4 regions of the Kitasatospora sp. NPDC029367 genome follow, and region 4 is predicted to be linked to each of the others. Evidence: riboswitches for the same ligand, from Rfam matches in the RefSeq annotation. Region 4 holds a riboswitch; each other region holds the start of a gene.
What was found. A riboswitch is a leader RNA that binds a small molecule or an ion and turns the genes downstream of it on or off. The one in region 4 is predicted to bind cyclic di-AMP.
Positions count from the first base shown of each region.

Region 1: it holds a riboswitch for cyclic di-AMP, as region 4 does, so the genes downstream of both, ACZ4W5_RS02155 (transglycosylase family protein) here and ACZ4W5_RS23345 (M23 family metallopeptidase) in region 4, are expected to answer to the same signal.
Region 2: it holds a riboswitch for cyclic di-AMP, as region 4 does, so the genes downstream of both, ACZ4W5_RS01315 (glycoside hydrolase family 16 protein) here and ACZ4W5_RS23345 (M23 family metallopeptidase) in region 4, are expected to answer to the same signal.
Region 3: it holds a riboswitch for cyclic di-AMP, as region 4 does, so the genes downstream of both, ACZ4W5_RS27425 (transglycosylase family protein) here and ACZ4W5_RS23345 (M23 family metallopeptidase) in region 4, are expected to answer to the same signal.

Region 1 is NZ_JBVHYH010000001.1:480,390-484,309, reverse strand. Features, by position in the region: gene ACZ4W5_RS02165 (DUF397 domain-containing protein) at 1-164, opposite strand, end outside; gene ACZ4W5_RS02160 (sirohydrochlorin chelatase family protein) at 723-1,670, shown strand; cyclic di-AMP (ydaO/yuaA leader) riboswitch at 2,177-2,339, shown strand; gene ACZ4W5_RS02155 (transglycosylase family protein) at 2,347-3,648, shown strand; gene ACZ4W5_RS02150 (hypothetical protein) at 3,809-3,920, shown strand, end outside.
Region 2 is NZ_JBVHYH010000001.1:278,944-282,863, reverse strand. Features, by position in the region: gene ACZ4W5_RS01325 (IclR family transcriptional regulator) at 1-39, shown strand, start outside; gene ACZ4W5_RS01320 (hypothetical protein) at 212-856, shown strand; gene ACZ4W5_RS01315 (glycoside hydrolase family 16 protein) at 1,031-2,347, opposite strand; cyclic di-AMP (ydaO/yuaA leader) riboswitch at 2,348-2,513, opposite strand; gene ACZ4W5_RS01310 (phenolic acid decarboxylase) at 2,920-3,255, shown strand; gene ACZ4W5_RS01305 (alpha/beta hydrolase) at 3,376-3,920, opposite strand, start outside.
Region 3 is NZ_JBVHYH010000060.1:5,416-9,335, forward strand. Features, by position in the region: gene eno (phosphopyruvate hydratase) at 1-227, opposite strand, end outside; gene ACZ4W5_RS27425 (transglycosylase family protein) at 497-1,279, opposite strand; cyclic di-AMP (ydaO/yuaA leader) riboswitch at 1,281-1,451, opposite strand; gene ACZ4W5_RS27430 (cytochrome P450 family protein) at 1,662-2,978, opposite strand; gene ACZ4W5_RS27435 (SDR family NAD(P)-dependent oxidoreductase) at 3,281-3,706, shown strand; gene ACZ4W5_RS27440 (nucleoside triphosphate pyrophosphohydrolase) at 3,717-3,920, opposite strand, start outside.
Region 4 is NZ_JBVHYH010000045.1:36,456-40,375, forward strand. Features, by position in the region: gene ACZ4W5_RS23340 (MFS transporter) at 1-1,046, opposite strand, end outside; cyclic di-AMP (ydaO/yuaA leader) riboswitch at 1,444-1,626, shown strand; gene ACZ4W5_RS23345 (M23 family metallopeptidase) at 1,629-2,594, shown strand; gene ACZ4W5_RS23350 (DUF2470 domain-containing protein) at 2,851-3,576, opposite strand; gene ACZ4W5_RS23355 (RidA family protein) at 3,736-3,920, opposite strand, start outside.

The sequences.
Region 1 (3,920 bases), on a different contig from region 4:
GAGTTGCGCATCGCCACGTCGCCGCCCGGCAGGGCCGCGAACTCGACGCAGTTGCCCTGGGAGTTGCTGTGCCGGCTCTTCTGCCAGACCACCCCCGTGAGCTCGGCGGCGGCCATCCCGTTGTAGGCGTGGTTGGAGCCGTGCGTGTCCTGCGAGTCGTGCATAGAAGTCTCCCGAAGAGCTCCGGAGTTGTCGTCCAGCGCGGCGCCCCGGCACCCGCCGAACGAACGGACCGGCCCCGTACCGGCCCGGCACAACGCCTCACTTGACGCGATGATAGCCGCAGTGCACGTGCATCAGCACGGGACATTGCAGGTGCACGAGGCTTTTCGACGGTCGCCGCGAACTCTTCACGGACCCTTCTCCTGACGGTACGTAAACGGACATAGGCGATTGAATCGACGGTCCGTCCATAACCGGCCGTGAGCGGTTCCCCGCTGAATGTTGATCTTCGAATGCCGGGAGTCGCCCCGCCGTGACCCTCCGTCAGGTCGCCCGGCGACTGTGAGACATCTCACGCCAGACCGGTGCAACGCGCCGCCCCACCGGATACGTCAGGGCAACTGAGGGGCTCCGTACGGGGCTTGGGCGAGGAATGTCCGGATTGTAGGCAATCGCCCCGGACCGGAGCGGCATGAACACGACCCCCGCACCGTGACCACCCGAAACCCGTACGGCAGCCGACTGCAGGCCTGACGGGCAGATGTCCTACGATCTCCGGCATGAGCACCGCAGCCATCCCGGGCGCGCCACTGCCCGTCCGCACTCCAGGCTCCCGTGCGCGGGGGCGCCACCGCCGCCCCGAGCGCCCCGAGATCCGCACCGGCTCGCCGGCCCTGGTGCTCGCCGTACCCGCGACCGCGGGGCCCGAGTCCCGCTCGGTCGTCGCGGAGCTGCTCTCGATCGTCCGCAGCGAGCACGCCGGCGTCCAGGCCGCGGTCGGCTACCTCCCGGCCACCGACGCCGGGGCCGCGGAGCCGCAGGAGCACACCGTCGCGGAGCTGCTGGCGGCGGCCGCCGAGGCCGGACTGCCGACGCCCGTCGTGGTGCCGCTGGTCCCGGGCCCGCACGACTTCCTGACCGGGCTTCACGCCGTCGCCGCCGAGTACGGCGCGACTGTCACCGACGCGCTGGGCCCGCACCCGCTGCTGGCCGAGGCCGTCCACGTCCGGCTGTCCGAGGCCGGGCTGGCGCGGGCCGACCGGGCCCGGCTGTTCGCCATCGCGACCGCCGCGGACGGCGTGGTCCTGACCACCGTCGGCGGCGAGGACGCGGCCGCCGCGGCCGGGATCACCGGCGTGCTGCTGGCCGCCCGACTGGCCGTCCCGGTCGTCGCCGCCGCGCTGGACGTGCCCGGCTCGGTCGCCGCCGCCGTCGGCCACCTCAAGGAGACCGGCTCCGAGCGTCCGGCCCTGGCCCCGCTCGTGATCGGTCCGGAGGCGGACTCGGAGCTGCTCGCCGCGGCCGCCGAGGAGACCGGCTGCCCGTCGGCCGCGCCGCTGGGCGCCTATCCGACGGTCGGCCAGCTGATCGCCTCCACCTACCTGGCCGCCCTGCCGGTGCCGACGGCGGAGGAGCTCGCCGAGGCCGAGGCGGAGGCCGCGGCCACCGTCGGGGCCGAGGGTTCCCGGCGGGCCCACGCGGCCGCCGAAGGGCCCCTGGAGGGCTAGCACGACCCGCTGAACGCCCGTCGGCCGCCACCGGCGGAACCCGCACGGCCCGTACCGCCCATACCGTCGAAAGGGCCCGGAACGACTTCGTTCCGGGCCCTTTCGACGTGCTCCGATTCACCCCACTGGTGAGCTGGGCCGACAATGCGACGCAATGTCCGTTTCCGGTTCATTTGTCGATGAATATCCGACGGGTGGTGAGCACGTTCCCCGGCGCGCGATTCACGGCCGCTCCCCCCCGTACCCCGAGCGTGCGCCCTTTGCGCTCCAACGCTCCGTCACCTCTTTCCTGAGGCGGAGCCAGTTATCAGAATCCGCTGCGATATTGCCGGAAAACGATCATTTACGATCATGAATTACGGGCCGTGCGGCGTTTCCCGCTAAACCGTGATGCGCATCACAGGTATTTGCAGATCTCACTTAAGTCTGCTTAACGTGCTCCCCGTTCGTGACCACACGGACCCAGTTCATCCGCGACGCCGAGTCCTGCCGTCGGATGTCCTGGCAGCGCGAAAACGCATCACGGCAGGAGCGGGGGAACCACAGGTAAGTCGCCCCGGACCGTTCTCCGGAACCGTCCAGGGCTAGGGGTGAAGCCGCGCCCACAGCGCGGCCGGGCAACTCCAGCCCGAATCCGACAGCTCACCTCGCAGGCGTGGGAGAGGACCGCGTCTTCATGCTGCCTTCCAACGGCAACCGCCTGTCCAGCCGCACCCGTCGCGTGATCGCCGCCCTCGGCGTCGCCGGCGTCGGCCTCACCGTCCCCTGCCTCACCACCGGCACCGCGAACGCCGCCTCCGTCGCCACCTGGGACAAGGTCGCCCAGTGCGAGAGCGGCGGCAACTGGAGCATCAACACCGGTAACGGCTTCTACGGCGGCCTCCAGTTCACCTCCAGCACCTGGGCCGCCTTCGGCGGCACCGCCTACGCCCCGCAGGCCAACCAGGCCACCAAGGACCAGCAGATCGCCGTCGCCGAGAAGGTCCTCGCCTCGCAGGGCCCCGGCGCCTGGCCGGTCTGCTCCGTCCAGGCCGGTCTGACCCAGGGCGGCGCCGCAGCCGCCGTCGACACCTCGGCCGGCTCCACCGCCGCCAAGCCCGCCGCCAAGCCGGCCACCCCGAGCAAGCCCGCCGCGAAGCCCGCCAAGCCCGCCGCCCCCGCGCAGGACCAGGCCCAGGCCTCCGGCGACTCCGCGGCCGCCTCCGCCCAGTCCGCCAACAGCACCTGGGCCCAGAAGCGCCAGGCGCAGGCCCAGGCCGGCAGCTACACCGTCGTCGACGGCGACTGGCTGTCCTCGATCGCCGACAAGCACAACATCCAGGGCGGCTGGCAGCGGCTGTACGACCTCAACCGCAGCACCCTGACCGAGGGCCCGGACACCATCTACCCGGGCGAGCAGCTGACCTTCGGTGACGGCGCCTCGGCCCAGGACGACCAGTCCGCCGCCAAGTCCGGCTCGGACTTCACCTGGTTCGACCGCTCGCAGAAGGCCGGCCAGGCCTCGAACGGCGGTGCCGTGAACGCCAAGCCGACCGCCCAGAGCAAGCCGTCCGCCGCCAAGCCCGCGTCGAAGCCGGCCGCCCAGGCGCAGACCCCGGCCGCGGCCCCGGCCGCCACCGGCAGCATGGCCGCCGCGGTCTCCTTCGCCCAGTCGAAGATCGGCCAGGCGTACGTCTACGGCGGCACCGGCAACGGCGGCTGGGACTGCTCCGGCCTGACCCAGGCCGCGCTGCGCGCCGCGGGCATCAACATCCCGCGCGTCGCTGCCGACCAGGCCGCCGCCAGCACCCACGTCTCGCTGGACAGCCTGCAGCCGGGCGACCTGCTGTTCTGGTCCAACAACGGCCAGGACTCCGGCGTCTACCACGTCGCCATCTACATCGGCAACGGCCAGTACGTCGAGGCCGCCAACCCGAGCTCGGGCGTCCGCCTCCAGACCATCGCCAACTGGGCCCCGGACTTCGCCGGCCGGGTCTGAGCGACCGCGAACCGAGCGGCCGCCAACGGCTGACGCCGAAGCCCCGGGGAGAGCGCACCCGCTCCTCCCGGGGCTCCGGCGTACCCGCAGGCCCGGATTCCGCATGGTCAAACCCCGGCCCACGGGGCATGCTGCTGCTCTGCACCCGAGGAGGAGTCACATGGCCCAGGTCACCATCACCCTCGACGCGAACCTCGCGATCGACGCGATGCTGCTCTCCGGCACCAAGAACCCGCAGGACGCCGTCGAACTGGTCGTGCGCGACTTGGGCG
Region 2 (3,920 bases), on a different contig from region 4:
CAGATCGCGGCCCGGCTCGGGCAGGTCCTGGCACCCTGACGATCAGTCAACAGGCGTCCTCGACAAGAGCGATCGGGCCGGTGACGGCGCCCCGCCGTTCGAGTGGCGGTGGGCGAGTTGCGGCGCCGCCGCGTCGGCGGCTCGGACACCCTGGGGCGGACGCGGCCCGCGACGGCGCGGGCCGCCGGAGCACGGGAACAGGGTGAACGGCGTGGCACAGCACGGAGCACGGGGCGGCGCGGGGCGCACGGGATTCGGCCGGATCGGACGGGTCGGCCGGGCCGGATGGGGCGGCCGGATCGGATGGGGCGCGGCGGTGACGGCGGGCTGCGCGGCAGCCGCACTGGCCGCCGGCCCGTCCTGGGCGGTGCGGCACCCGGTGCCACGCCCGGACCTGGGGGTCGTCGCGCCGGGTGCGCCCGAGGCGTCCACACTGCCGGCCGTGGTCGCCAAGCCGTCCACATCGCACCTGGAGGTGGTCCGGATCGACCCGGACCCGGCGTCGCCCGGCGGCACCACCACCATCCACGCCTTCGTCGCCAACGCGGGCCCGGACACCACCGCGTCCCCGTTCACGGTGACGGTCACCCTCCCGAACGGGGTGACCGCGGACCCCCCGTTCTACCCCACGGACTGTGAGGTCGTCGCACGCGGCAGGCAGGTGCGCTGCGTCTTCGGCCCCGGGCTGAAGGAGGGACGCAGCGCGACCGCCCTCGTCCCGGTCCTGCTCTCCCCCGATCTGCCGCCCGGGGTCCTGGCGGGCGGCTCGGTCGAGGTGCGCAGCGCGGACGACCCGGGGGGCATCCGCCACCGGGAGCCGTTCGACATCCGGGTCGTCGAGACGACCGAGGGCTGACGGCCGGATCGCCCCACCGGTCACCGGCCGCCGGCGAGCGGCTGCCGGATCCCGGTGACCGGTGGGGCGGGCTCGTGGTTACCGGTACACGTGGTCACCGGTACACGTGGTCACCGGTACAGGTGGTTACCGGTAGACGTGGTCACCGGCAGACGTGGTCACCGGCAGACGCGGTCACCGGTAGACGCGGACGTAGTCGGCGGCCATGGTGATCGGGGCGTTCCCCTGCGGCGCCGGGTGGTACTTGCCGGCGCTCACCGAGAGGTTGAGGATCAGGTACGCCGAGAAGTTGGCCCCGACACCCTTGCCGTCCGAGAACACCTTGACGCCGTTGACGTACCAGTCCACCGAGTTGGCGCCGTAGTAGGTGCCGATGGTCACCCACTGGTCGGCGGCGACGGCGCTCGCATCGGTGTAGTAGTCGGGGTTGCCGGGGTTGACGTGGTTGGTCAGCTCCAGCAGGTTCGGGTTGTCGGGGTGGTACTCGAAGGAGTCGATCTCCCCGTTGCCGTTCTTCCAGGTCCACAGGGCGGGCCAGGCGCCGGTGCCGGCGGGCAGCTTGACCCGGGTCTCGGCGTAGTCGCCGGTCTTGACCTGGAAGCCCTCGGCGGAGCCCTCGGTGGTCAGGAAGCCGGTGTTCCAGGACTGCTTGCCGTTCTCCAGGGTGGGGCCGCCCGGGGCGGCGGTGAACGTGGCGACGCCGTTCCCGACGGTGACGTTGTTCTTGTTCAGCCAGTCGAGCTTGTTGTCGTCCGGGTTGTGGTTCCCGTACTTGTACGAGGTGCTCTTGTCACCGACCCAGCGCTGGCCCCAGTTGATCGGGCCGTTGAACTCGTCGGACCAGGTCAGCGACTTGCCCGCGATCGGGGAGGACGGCGCCGAGGTCGTCGGGGTGGCCGTGGCGGTCGGGGTGCTGGTCGGGGTCGGGGTCGCGGTGGGGGTCGCGGTCGGCTTCGCGGTGGGGGTCGCCGTGGGGGTCGCGGTGGGGGTCGCCGTCGGGGACGGGGCCGGCGTGGGCGTACCCGTGGCCGAGACCACCAGCTGCTGCGAGGGCAGGTTGTGCCACGCGCCGCCGAGGTCCTGCCAGAAGCCGAACTGGGTGTACGTCCCGGCGGCCAGGGTGCGGGCGGCGCTGGTGTAGTTGAATCCGCCGGGGCAGATCTGCACGTTGCTCGCGTTGCCCGGGAAGTCCAGGTTGGTGCCGCGCGCGTCACGGACGCCGACGCCGACGGTCTTGGCGGTGAAGCAGGACGAGGAGTGCAGGGCCAGCGAGGCGGTGCCGGCCTTGCCGGCGACCATGGTGGCGGGGGCGAGCCGGTCCTGGGTGACGGTCGGGCCGGTGGCGGCCTGGGCGCCGGAGACGGACGGCAGGCCGAGCAGGCCGGCGCCGGTGATGGCGAGCGCCCCGGTCGTGGCGAGGGCGGCGTTGCGGCCGCGGTGGGACGGACGGGCGTGGCGGGGCGCGCGACGGCGCCGGGCAGGCTGGTGCATGGGGATCCTCTGCGACGCCTGCGAGGTGAGCTGTCGGATTCGGGCTGCAGTTGCCCGGCCGCCTGTGGAGCGGCTTCACCCCTAGCCGCGACCCGCACGCTGGTGCGTACGGGCCGGGCGCTGACCTTGGTTCCCCCGCTCCCGTCCGCTGTGGTGCTCGGGTACTCGCCGGCGGGTGGACGGGACTCGGCGTCCCGGCGGCGGGGTCCGCGACGGCGGACGACGACTGCAGGCTAGGCAGGCCGTCCGTGGACGGACAACCTGATCAAGCCGGTTGTCGCACAGCTCACAGTGGTGTCGATCAACGACGCTGCGTGGTGGCCGAGTTGATCACCGGAGTCGACGCCGCCCGGTCCCCCCGTCCGGCCCGCCCGGGATGCCGGCCGCACACGGTACGCGGTACGACGGTGGCGGACTGTACCGTGACCGCCACCGTGACAGCCGTGGCGTGGAGCCACCCGTATCCGCCCGGTCGGATAAATTGGAGCCCTGGGATTTTCCACGGTGCACAAGAGCACCGACCAGAGCCGTACGACCCGTCCCCCGTTCCGGAGAAGAGGTTCCGCCCCACCATGACCGCGCCCGCGCCCCTGCCCGCCTTCGCCGGCCGCACCTACGTCTTCCGGGCCGACAACGGCGCGGCCTTCCGCAACTCCTACTCGGCCGACGGCACCCGGCTGCGCTGGGAGGGCCTCGGTGAGTCGGCGGGCCAGTGGGAGGACGTGCGGCTGCACGTCGCCGAGGTCGCACCGGAGATCTACTTCGTCAGCTGGACGGAACAGAGCGGGATCACCGTCAGCCACGTGATGGACCTCAACGCGCTGACCGTACGGGCCTTCTGGACCTTCGAGGGCGAGGGCGGCCGGGTCGGCCAGTTGCACACCGGAACGCTGGAGCGGGTCGCCTGACCGGCGCCGAAACGGACCGCCCCCCCGGGAGCCGCGGCTTCCGGGGGGCGGTGTGTTCCGTGTGTGTTCTGCCCTGTTCCGTGTGTTCTGCGTGTCCTGCGCGTTCCGCGGGCGGCGCCGTCAGACGGTCTGGCCCGGGTGGCCCGGCTGGTTCGGGACCTTGAGGTGCTGGGACAGCCACTCCAGTGAGGACGGCAGCAGGGCGCTCCAGGTCTCGAAGTTGTGGCCGCCGTTCTCGAGCATGCTGTAGGAGACCTTCATCGGGCTCTTCGCGGCGTCGATGAACGCCTCGGTGTCCTGCTTGTAGTTGCCGTCGCCCTTCTTGGTGCCGGCCAGCAGCACGGAGACGTTCGGCTGCGGCAGGTTCTTCAACCGCCACATCAGGTCGGCCTCGTTGCGGCGCTGCTTGCTGCCGCCGAAGAGGTCGCCGGTGGTCGGGTCGTCGGCCGCCTCGTAGTACCCGGAGAGGGACACGGCGGTCGGGAAGACGTCCGGGTGGCGCATGGCCAGCTTGAGCGCGCAGTAGCCACCGGTGGAGTTGCCCATGAAGGCCCAGGCCTGCGGGTCGGTCGAGACCCGGTAGCTGGCCTGGATCGCCGACGGGACGTCCTTGGTGAAGTACGTGTCGGACTGGGCGCCGCCGGGAATGTCCTCGCACTCGGTGT
Region 3 (3,920 bases), on a different contig from region 4:
CCGATCTGCTCGATGACGGCCAGGACGGCCTTCTCCACGCCCTTGCCGAAGTAGCGGTTCTTGTCGCCGTCGCGCAGTTCGAGCGCCTCGAAGGCGCCGGTCGAGGCACCCGACGGAACAGCGGCACGACCCGTGCTGCCGTCGTCGAGGCCGACCTCGACCTCGACCGTGGGGTTGCCGCGGGAGTCGAGGATTTCACGGGCTACGACGACATCGATGGACGGCACGAAGCATCTCCTTGCGGAAGCAGGGTCCGGCTGCGGGTGGTGCCGTCGGCCGGACGATTGCGGAGTCGTTACGACCAGAGCCTAACCGCCCGGGCTCCCGGGGCCACGTCGGCCTGGGCTGCGTCTCACCGTGTGGCCCGGCTACCCACCGGTAGTTCACCTGCTCGTCCCGGCGCGTCCCACCGGGGCGGGCGGACACGGACGTAGGGGGCCGCCGGGCGCGGCCCCCTACCTGTCCAGCGTGTCGTCCGCCGTGGAAGCGGTCCGGCTCAGCCCAGGTGCAGGACCTGGCCGGGCACGATCAGGTCCGGGTTGCCGCCGACCGTGCCGCGGTTGCCGTCGTACAGCGCCTGCCAGCCACCGGACACGCCCTGGGCGGTGGCGATGCCCGACAGGGTGTCGCCGTCCCGGACGGTGTAGTCGTGGCCGGTCGTGGCGGCCGGGGCCTGGGCGGCCCGCGGGGCGGCGTGCTTGGGGGCGTACTGCTGCGCCGACGGGTCGGCGGGCTTCTCGGCCTGCTTCGGCGCGGCGTGCTTCGGCGCGTACTGCTGGACCGGCTTCGACTGGGCGGGCTTCGCGGCGGCCTTGGGGGCCTGCTGCTTGGGCGCCTGCTGCTGGGCCTGCTGCTTCTGCGGCTTGACGTCCGAGGAGGTGTCCACCTCGGCCGGGGCGCCGCCCTTGCTCAGGCCGGCCTTCTTGGAGCAGACCGGCCAGGCGCCGGGGCCCTGCGAGGCGAGGACCTTCTCGGCGACCGCGATCTGCTGCGCCTTGCTGGCCTGGTTGGCCTGCGCCGCGTACGCGGTGCCGCCGTACGCCTTCCAGGTGCTGGGGGTGAACTGGAGGCCGCCGGAGAAGCCGTTGCCGGTGTTGATGCTCCAGTTGCCGCCGCTCTCGCACTGGGCGACGGAGTCCCAGACGGAGGCCGGGGCGGCGGAGGCACCGGTGGCGGTGAGGAGCGGCAGTGCGAGTCCGACGCCGGCCACACCTGCGACGGCGATGGCCTTCTCGGCCTGGGTGCGACGACGATGACGGCCAGTTCCAACGAACAGCATGAAGGTCCCTCTCCGCACGCCTGCGAGGTGAGCTGTCGGGTTCGGACCGGGAGGTGGCCCGGCCGCCGTCTGCGGAATCGATTCCGCGCGGGCGGCTTCACCCCGAGCCGTGGAGGAACGGCAACAAACCTGGTTCCCCCGCCCCTGCCCAGGGTTCTGGTCGGTTTCCCGTGACGCGGCGGGCAGGATTCGGCGTCCCGCGCACGAGGTCCGCAGCTGCGAACTCCACGGAGACTAGACAGATCCTCAGACGAATCACAAGCTCATATCACCGACATCACACCAGAATTACGGCCCGTGTTCGATCGCCTACCAACGGCGGGTCTTTGTCCGGTTTGATGGGCGTTCATACCGCCGTTGGTGGCCGGTTCCGGATGCCTCGTCAGCGTGTCGCCGGCTCAGGAAGGCCGTGCGGCGACCTGAGCTCCGGACTGAATTCGACCGGAAGTTCGCGCAATCCACGCATGATCAGGCCACCCCGCCAGCGCAGATTCTCCGGGCTTTCGGCCAGTCGCAGATCGGGCAGCCGGGAAAGCAGTGTGGCCAGCGCGGACCGCCCCTCCAGCCGGGCCAGCGGGGCGCCGATGCAGTAGTGGATGCCGTGCCCGAACCCCAGGTGGGGGTTGTCGCTCCGGGCCAGGTCGAGGGTGTTCTCGTCCGAGAACCTGGCCGGATCGCGGTCCGCCGCCGCCAGCACCACCAGCACCGGATCCCCGACCGGGATCTCCACCCCGCCGATGGTCAGCGGACGGGTCGCGAACCGCCAGGTCGCCAGCTCCACCGGCCCGTCGTAGCGCAGGAGTTCCTCGATCCCGGTCTCCAGCAGCGCGGTCTCGCCGCGGGCCACCGACTCCTGCAGCAGGGCCCGCTGGCCGGGATTGCGCAGCAGCGCGTACGTGCCGTTGCCGATCAGGTTCACCGTCGTCTCGAACCCGGCGAAGAGGAGGATGAAGGCCATCGCGGCGGCCTCGTTCTCGGTCAGGTGCTCGCCGTGGTCGCTCGCCCGGATCAGGCCGGAGATCAGGTCGTCCCCGAGGTCCGCCCGCTTGCGGTGGATCAGCTCCAGCAGGTACGCCCGCATCCGCTTCACCGCCCGCCCCACACCACCGCGTTGGCCGCCCGCCTGGCCCGGCTTGGTGTGGCGCAGCATCATTCCGGCCCAGTCGCGGAAGTCGTCCTGGTCCTCGGCCGGCACGCCCAGCATGTCGCAGATCGCGTAGATGGGGAGCGGGAACGCGAACTCGTGGATCAGGTCCGCCGAACCGCGCTGCGCGAAGCCGTCGATCAGCCGGTCGGTCAGCTGCTGGACCCGCGGCTCGAACTCGGCCACCCGGCGCGGGGTGAACGCCTTCGCCACCAGGCGGCGCAGCCGGGTGTGGTCCGGCGGGTCGATGTTCAGCAGGTGGGTCATCAGGTCCGCCTGCCGCTCCCCCGGGATGCCCACCCGGCCGGTGCGGTGCGCCTGCTCGCTGTGGTGCGCCGGGTTCTTCGACAGCCGGCTGTCCGCGAGCGCCTGCCGGGCGTCCGCGTAGCGCGTCACCAGCCAGGCCTCCACCCCGCTCGGCAGCTTGGTGCGGTGCACCGGCGCGTGCTCGCGCAGCCAGGCGTAGGCGGGGTACGGGTCGGCGGCGAACTCCCAGGTGAAGAGCTGCGGGTCGGGCTGGGCGGCGGGCTGGGCGCCCTCGGGCTGAGCTGGCATGGGTCGACCGTAACCGCTGGACCGGACGGGCCCGGACCACCGGCGGACGTGCCCCCGCGACCGGCCGGAGGTCACCGCGGCGCGAACCGTCCGTGACCGGCGCGTGAGCGGGGCGCCGACACTCCGTGGACGGCTCGTGGACGCCGGGTGGACAGGCCTTGGCCAGCTCTTGGCCGGGCGGCAGGCGTGAGCCTGGTCACCTGCGGGGTAATCCCTGTTGCGGAGGGTCAGGACGTGCCTACGATCCTCCGAAGTACGCGCGGGCGCCGGTGCGGTGCCGCCCGCAGGGAGGAGCTGGACCAATGACGGTCAGCGGAGCAGTCGTCGTCATCGCGGTACTCGCGGGCGGTTCGGGGGCCGACCTCGCCCGCCGGTTCGCCGCGGCCGATGCCGCCGGGATGCTGATCGCCGACACCCACGTCGGCGTCGCCGAGGACCTCGCCGCCGAACTCGACCGGCCGGGCTGCCCCGTGGTCGGCGTCTCCGGCGACGTCCGCCGGCCCAGCGACGTCGCCGCCCTGGTCGACACCGCCGAGAAGCACTTCGGTCCGATCGACCTCTTCTGCGTGGCGGGCCCGAAGGGCGAGCGGATCGTCTCCCTCGCCGACCTGCCCGCCCACCTCGACCTGGAGCGCCTCGCCGAGCTGGTCGTCCTGATCGGCGAGGCGATCGGCGAGCTCGTCCCGCCGCAGCGGTCCGCCTCGGAGCGCACCGCCACGGCGGCCTGAGCCGCCCCCACTACTCCGGCTTGAGCCCCTCGGCCGCGCGCACCGCCTCCCGGTAGCCGCGCGCGGCCGAGCGCAGCGCCGCGTCCACGTCCACCCCGGCGTCGTGCGCCCGCTGCACCACCGCCAGCAGCAGTCGGCCCACCGACTCCGCGGTCAGCTCCGCCGGCAGCTCGTACGGCTCGTCCGGCACCTGTGCGAAGCCCGCCCGGCGCAC
Region 4 (3,920 bases):
GTCATCCCGGAGCCCATCACCGCGACCGCGGGCAGTACGTCCGCCCAGTAGGAGGAGCCGGGGCCGGTGCGCAGCATCAGCAGGACCCCGGCGGCGCACAGCAGCGGGCCGACGGTGAGCGGGACGCGCGGGCCGATCCGCTTGCCGAGCCGCCCGGCGCGCGCGGACAGGGTCAGCATCAGCAGCGTGATCGGCACCAGGGCGAAGCCGGAGACCAGCGGGGAGAAGCCCGAGACGATCTGCAACTGCACCACCAGGAGGAAGAACACCCCGCTGAACGCCGCGTAGACGCAGAGGGTGACCAGGTTCACGGCGGTGAACAGCCGGGAGGAGAACAGTCCGAGCGGCAGCATCGGGTCGGGTGCGCGCCGCTCGACGGCCACGAAGGCGGCGGCCAGCAGCAGCCCGAGCGCACCGGTGACCCAGACGGCGGGGGACAGTCCCTCCCCGGCGGCGGTGAGCGCGTAGGTGACGGCGCCGAGCGCGAGGGCGGCGAGCAGGGCGCCGGGTACGTCGAAGCGGCCGGTGGCGGACTCGTCCCGGCTCTCCGGGACGTAACGGGAGGTCACCGCGATCACGGCGGCGGCCAGCGGCAGGTTCAGCAGGAAGATCCAGCGCCAGCCGGGGCCGTCCACCAGCCAGCCGCCGAGGAAGGGGCCGACGGCCGCCGACACCCCGCCCAGGCCGGACCAGAGGCCGACCGCCGCCGAGCGGTCGTCCGGGTGGAAGACCGCCTGGAGCATGGCGAGCGAGCCCGGGGTGAGCAGCGCCCCGCCGATGCCCTGGACGGCGCGGGCGGCGATCAGCACGTGGATGGTCGGGGCCGCGGCGCAGGCCGCGGAGGCGACGGCGAACCAGACCACGCCGATCAGGAAGACCCGGCGCCGTCCGTAGCGGTCGCCGAGGGCGCCGCCGAGCAGGATCAGACCGGCCAGGGTGAGCAGATAGGCGTTCAGGGTCCATTGCAGGGAGGCGAGGGAGGCGCCGAGGTCGGCGCCGATCCGCGGCAGGGCGACGTTGACGACGGTGCCGTCGAGCATCGCCATGCTGGAGCCGAGCACGGTCGCGAGGAGTACCCAGCGGCCCTGCGCGGTGCCCAGGCGCAGAGTGCCGGCTTGAGAGGTGGCCACGGGCCGAATCCTGCGCCCGCCGGGGCGCACGTGACAAGGGTCACCGGGTGGTGTGTCGGTCGGTGGCGGTGCGTGAACGGACGGTCGCACGGGGGTGGTGCCCGCGGCGCAGGGTGGTGGATCAGTGGCGCCGGGTGAATGGATCGTGCACTGACCGTGCAGGGGATCATCCGGAGGGTGACGGCGGCGGTGCAGTTTGTTGCCGATTCAAGAGATCGACATTGCTTCACCCGAACGGATGAGTTTTAGTTCAGCGACCGCCCGGCCAGTCCGGACGGATCCACCGGGTGGAACGCCGAGTCCTGCCGCTGCCCGGTGGCTCGCACCGAACTCTGTACGGCAGGAGCGGGGGACCCACAGGTAAGTCGCCGGACCGGAGTTCGCGCCTTTTCGGGCGCGGACCACCAGGGCCGGCTTGGGGTGAAGCCGCGCATGCGGCCGGGCAACTCCAGCCCGAACCCGACAGCTCACCTCGCAGGCGTCGGAGAGGAAAATTCCATGCCTGCACAGGCTCGTCGTATCGCCCTGCCCCGTGCCGCCCGCATCGGCATCGCCACCGCCGTCACCGGCGCCTCGTTCGTCCTGCCGCTCGTGACCGCGATCAGCGCCCAGGCGCACACCTCCCCGGCGGCCACCACCGCTCCGGCCGCCTCCGAGGCCGCCGCTCCGGCTGCCGCCCCGGCCGCCCAGCAGAGCTACCGCGTCGTCAGCGGTGACTCCCTGTCGAAGATCGCCGACGTCAAGCACGTCGAGGGCGGCTGGCAGGCGCTGTACGAGCAGAACCGCTCGGTGGTCGGTGCCAACCCGAACCTGATCTTCCCCGGTCAGCAGCTGACCCTCGCCGGTCACGCCGCTGACGCCGCGAAGCCCGCTGCCCCGGCCAAGCCCGCCGCTCCGGCGAAGCCCGCCGCTCCGGCCGGCCAGGACACCTCCGCCGCCGCGGACACCCAGGTGCAGGTCCGGACCGAGGCCGCCAAGCCCGGCGCCCAGCTGCAGACCCAGGTTCAGACCGCCGCCCCGGCCCAGGCCGTCACCGCCGCCCCGGTCGCCGCCACCTCGGGCTACGTCGCCCCGCTCGCCAACCCGGTGCTGGGTGAGGCCTACGGCGTGGCCGGCTCGATGTGGGCCTCCGGCCACCACACCGGCCAGGACTTCGTCGCCGCCACCGGCACCCCGCTGCGCGCCGTCGCCAACGGTGTCGTGGTGAAGGCCGGCAACGGCGGCGCCTACGGCAACGAGGTCGAGATCAAGCTCGCCGACGGCAAGTACGCCCAGTACGCGCACCTGTCCTCGATCGGCGTGAGCATCGGTCAGACCGTCACCGTCGGCCAGCAGCTCGGCCTCTCCGGTGCGACCGGCAACGTGACCGGCCCGCACCTGCACTTCGAGATCCGTACCGGTCCGGAGTACGGCTCGGACATCGACCCGGTCGCCTACCTGCGGGCGCACGGCGTCGCGCTCTGACCCTGCTGGTCCTTCCGCAGGAACGTGTGAACCACCGCTGATGCGGGGCGAATCGACCGCCCGGGATGGTCATGTCGGGTGACCGCTCGACCGGGTGATCGCCGCACCAGTGGACCTGGGCGCGGGACACGCCCAAGGCCGGCCGGCCGTACGGGGATACCTCTCGTACGGCCGGGCCGGCCGCTGCCGTTTCCCGGCTCGGGGAGCGGGTTGGGGTGGGCGGGGGTCAGTTCCGGCGGGCCGGGGTGGGCGGGGGTCAGTTCCGGCGGGCCGGGAGGTCGTGTTCGGCGGCGGTCAGCAGGTCGTGCATCCGATGGCCGAAGTCCTCGGTGTCGCGGGCGGGTTCGGGGAAGACCAGGCGGACGTCGCGGTGGCCGTGCGAGTGGTCCAGACGCAGCACCAGGCCGTGGCGGTCCAGGGCGAGCGGGCGGACGTCCGGGCCGTGGGTGAGCAGCGCCGGGTCGAGCAGCCGGGTGAGCAGGTCGAGGGCGTCGGCGTGGTCGTCGGCCAGGTGGGTGAGCAGGGCGGCCTCGTGCCGGGCCAGCGGGTCCGGGGCGGCGAGGGCGAGGTCGGCGGCGGTGAGCGCGCCGGTGCCGTACGGGGTGGCGAGGACGGCGTGGGCGACGTCGACCCGCAGGTGGACGCTGAGGCCGTCGTCGGCGAGGTGGGCCAGGTGCAGCCGGCCGGCCAGGGTGAGCCGGGCGCGGATGCGGTCGCGGACCGCCACGGGGGAGACGTCGGTGACGTCGAGCACGACGGCCAGGCCGTCGGTGGCGGTGGCGCTGGCGAGGGCCGCGACGAGCGGGGCGTCCAGCGGGGCGCGCAGGCGCAGTCGGGAGCCGTGGACGGAGACCGGGGTGTCCAGGTCGTGGCGCTCGCCGAGGGCGCGGACGGTGAGCGAGGAGGTCGCGCTGAGCAGGCTGCGGACCCGTTCGGCGGTGGTGGGCTCGGGCACCTCGGCGTCGCCGGCGGTGAGGCTCATGGACGGACCTCCTGTTTGTTAGGTGAGCCTAACCTAATCTCCCTCTGGAGGTGTGACAAGTGGGCGCGTGGGGACGTGGAGGTGTGAAGGGGGGCGGAGATGCGGCGAGGGTCCGGACGCGTGGTGGCGTCCGGATCCCCGGGGCGTCGTGGTGGCGGGTCAGGCGATGACGGCCTGGGCGTCGATCTCCACCAGCATCGGCTCCTGCGGCAGTTCGACGAAGATCGTGGTGCGGCACGGCTTCACCCCGCCGGGCTTGACGTTCTCCTCGATGAACTCGGCGTAGACCTCGTTCATCAGCGGGAAGTCGGCGCGCTTGGTGAGGTAGACGCGGAACATCACCA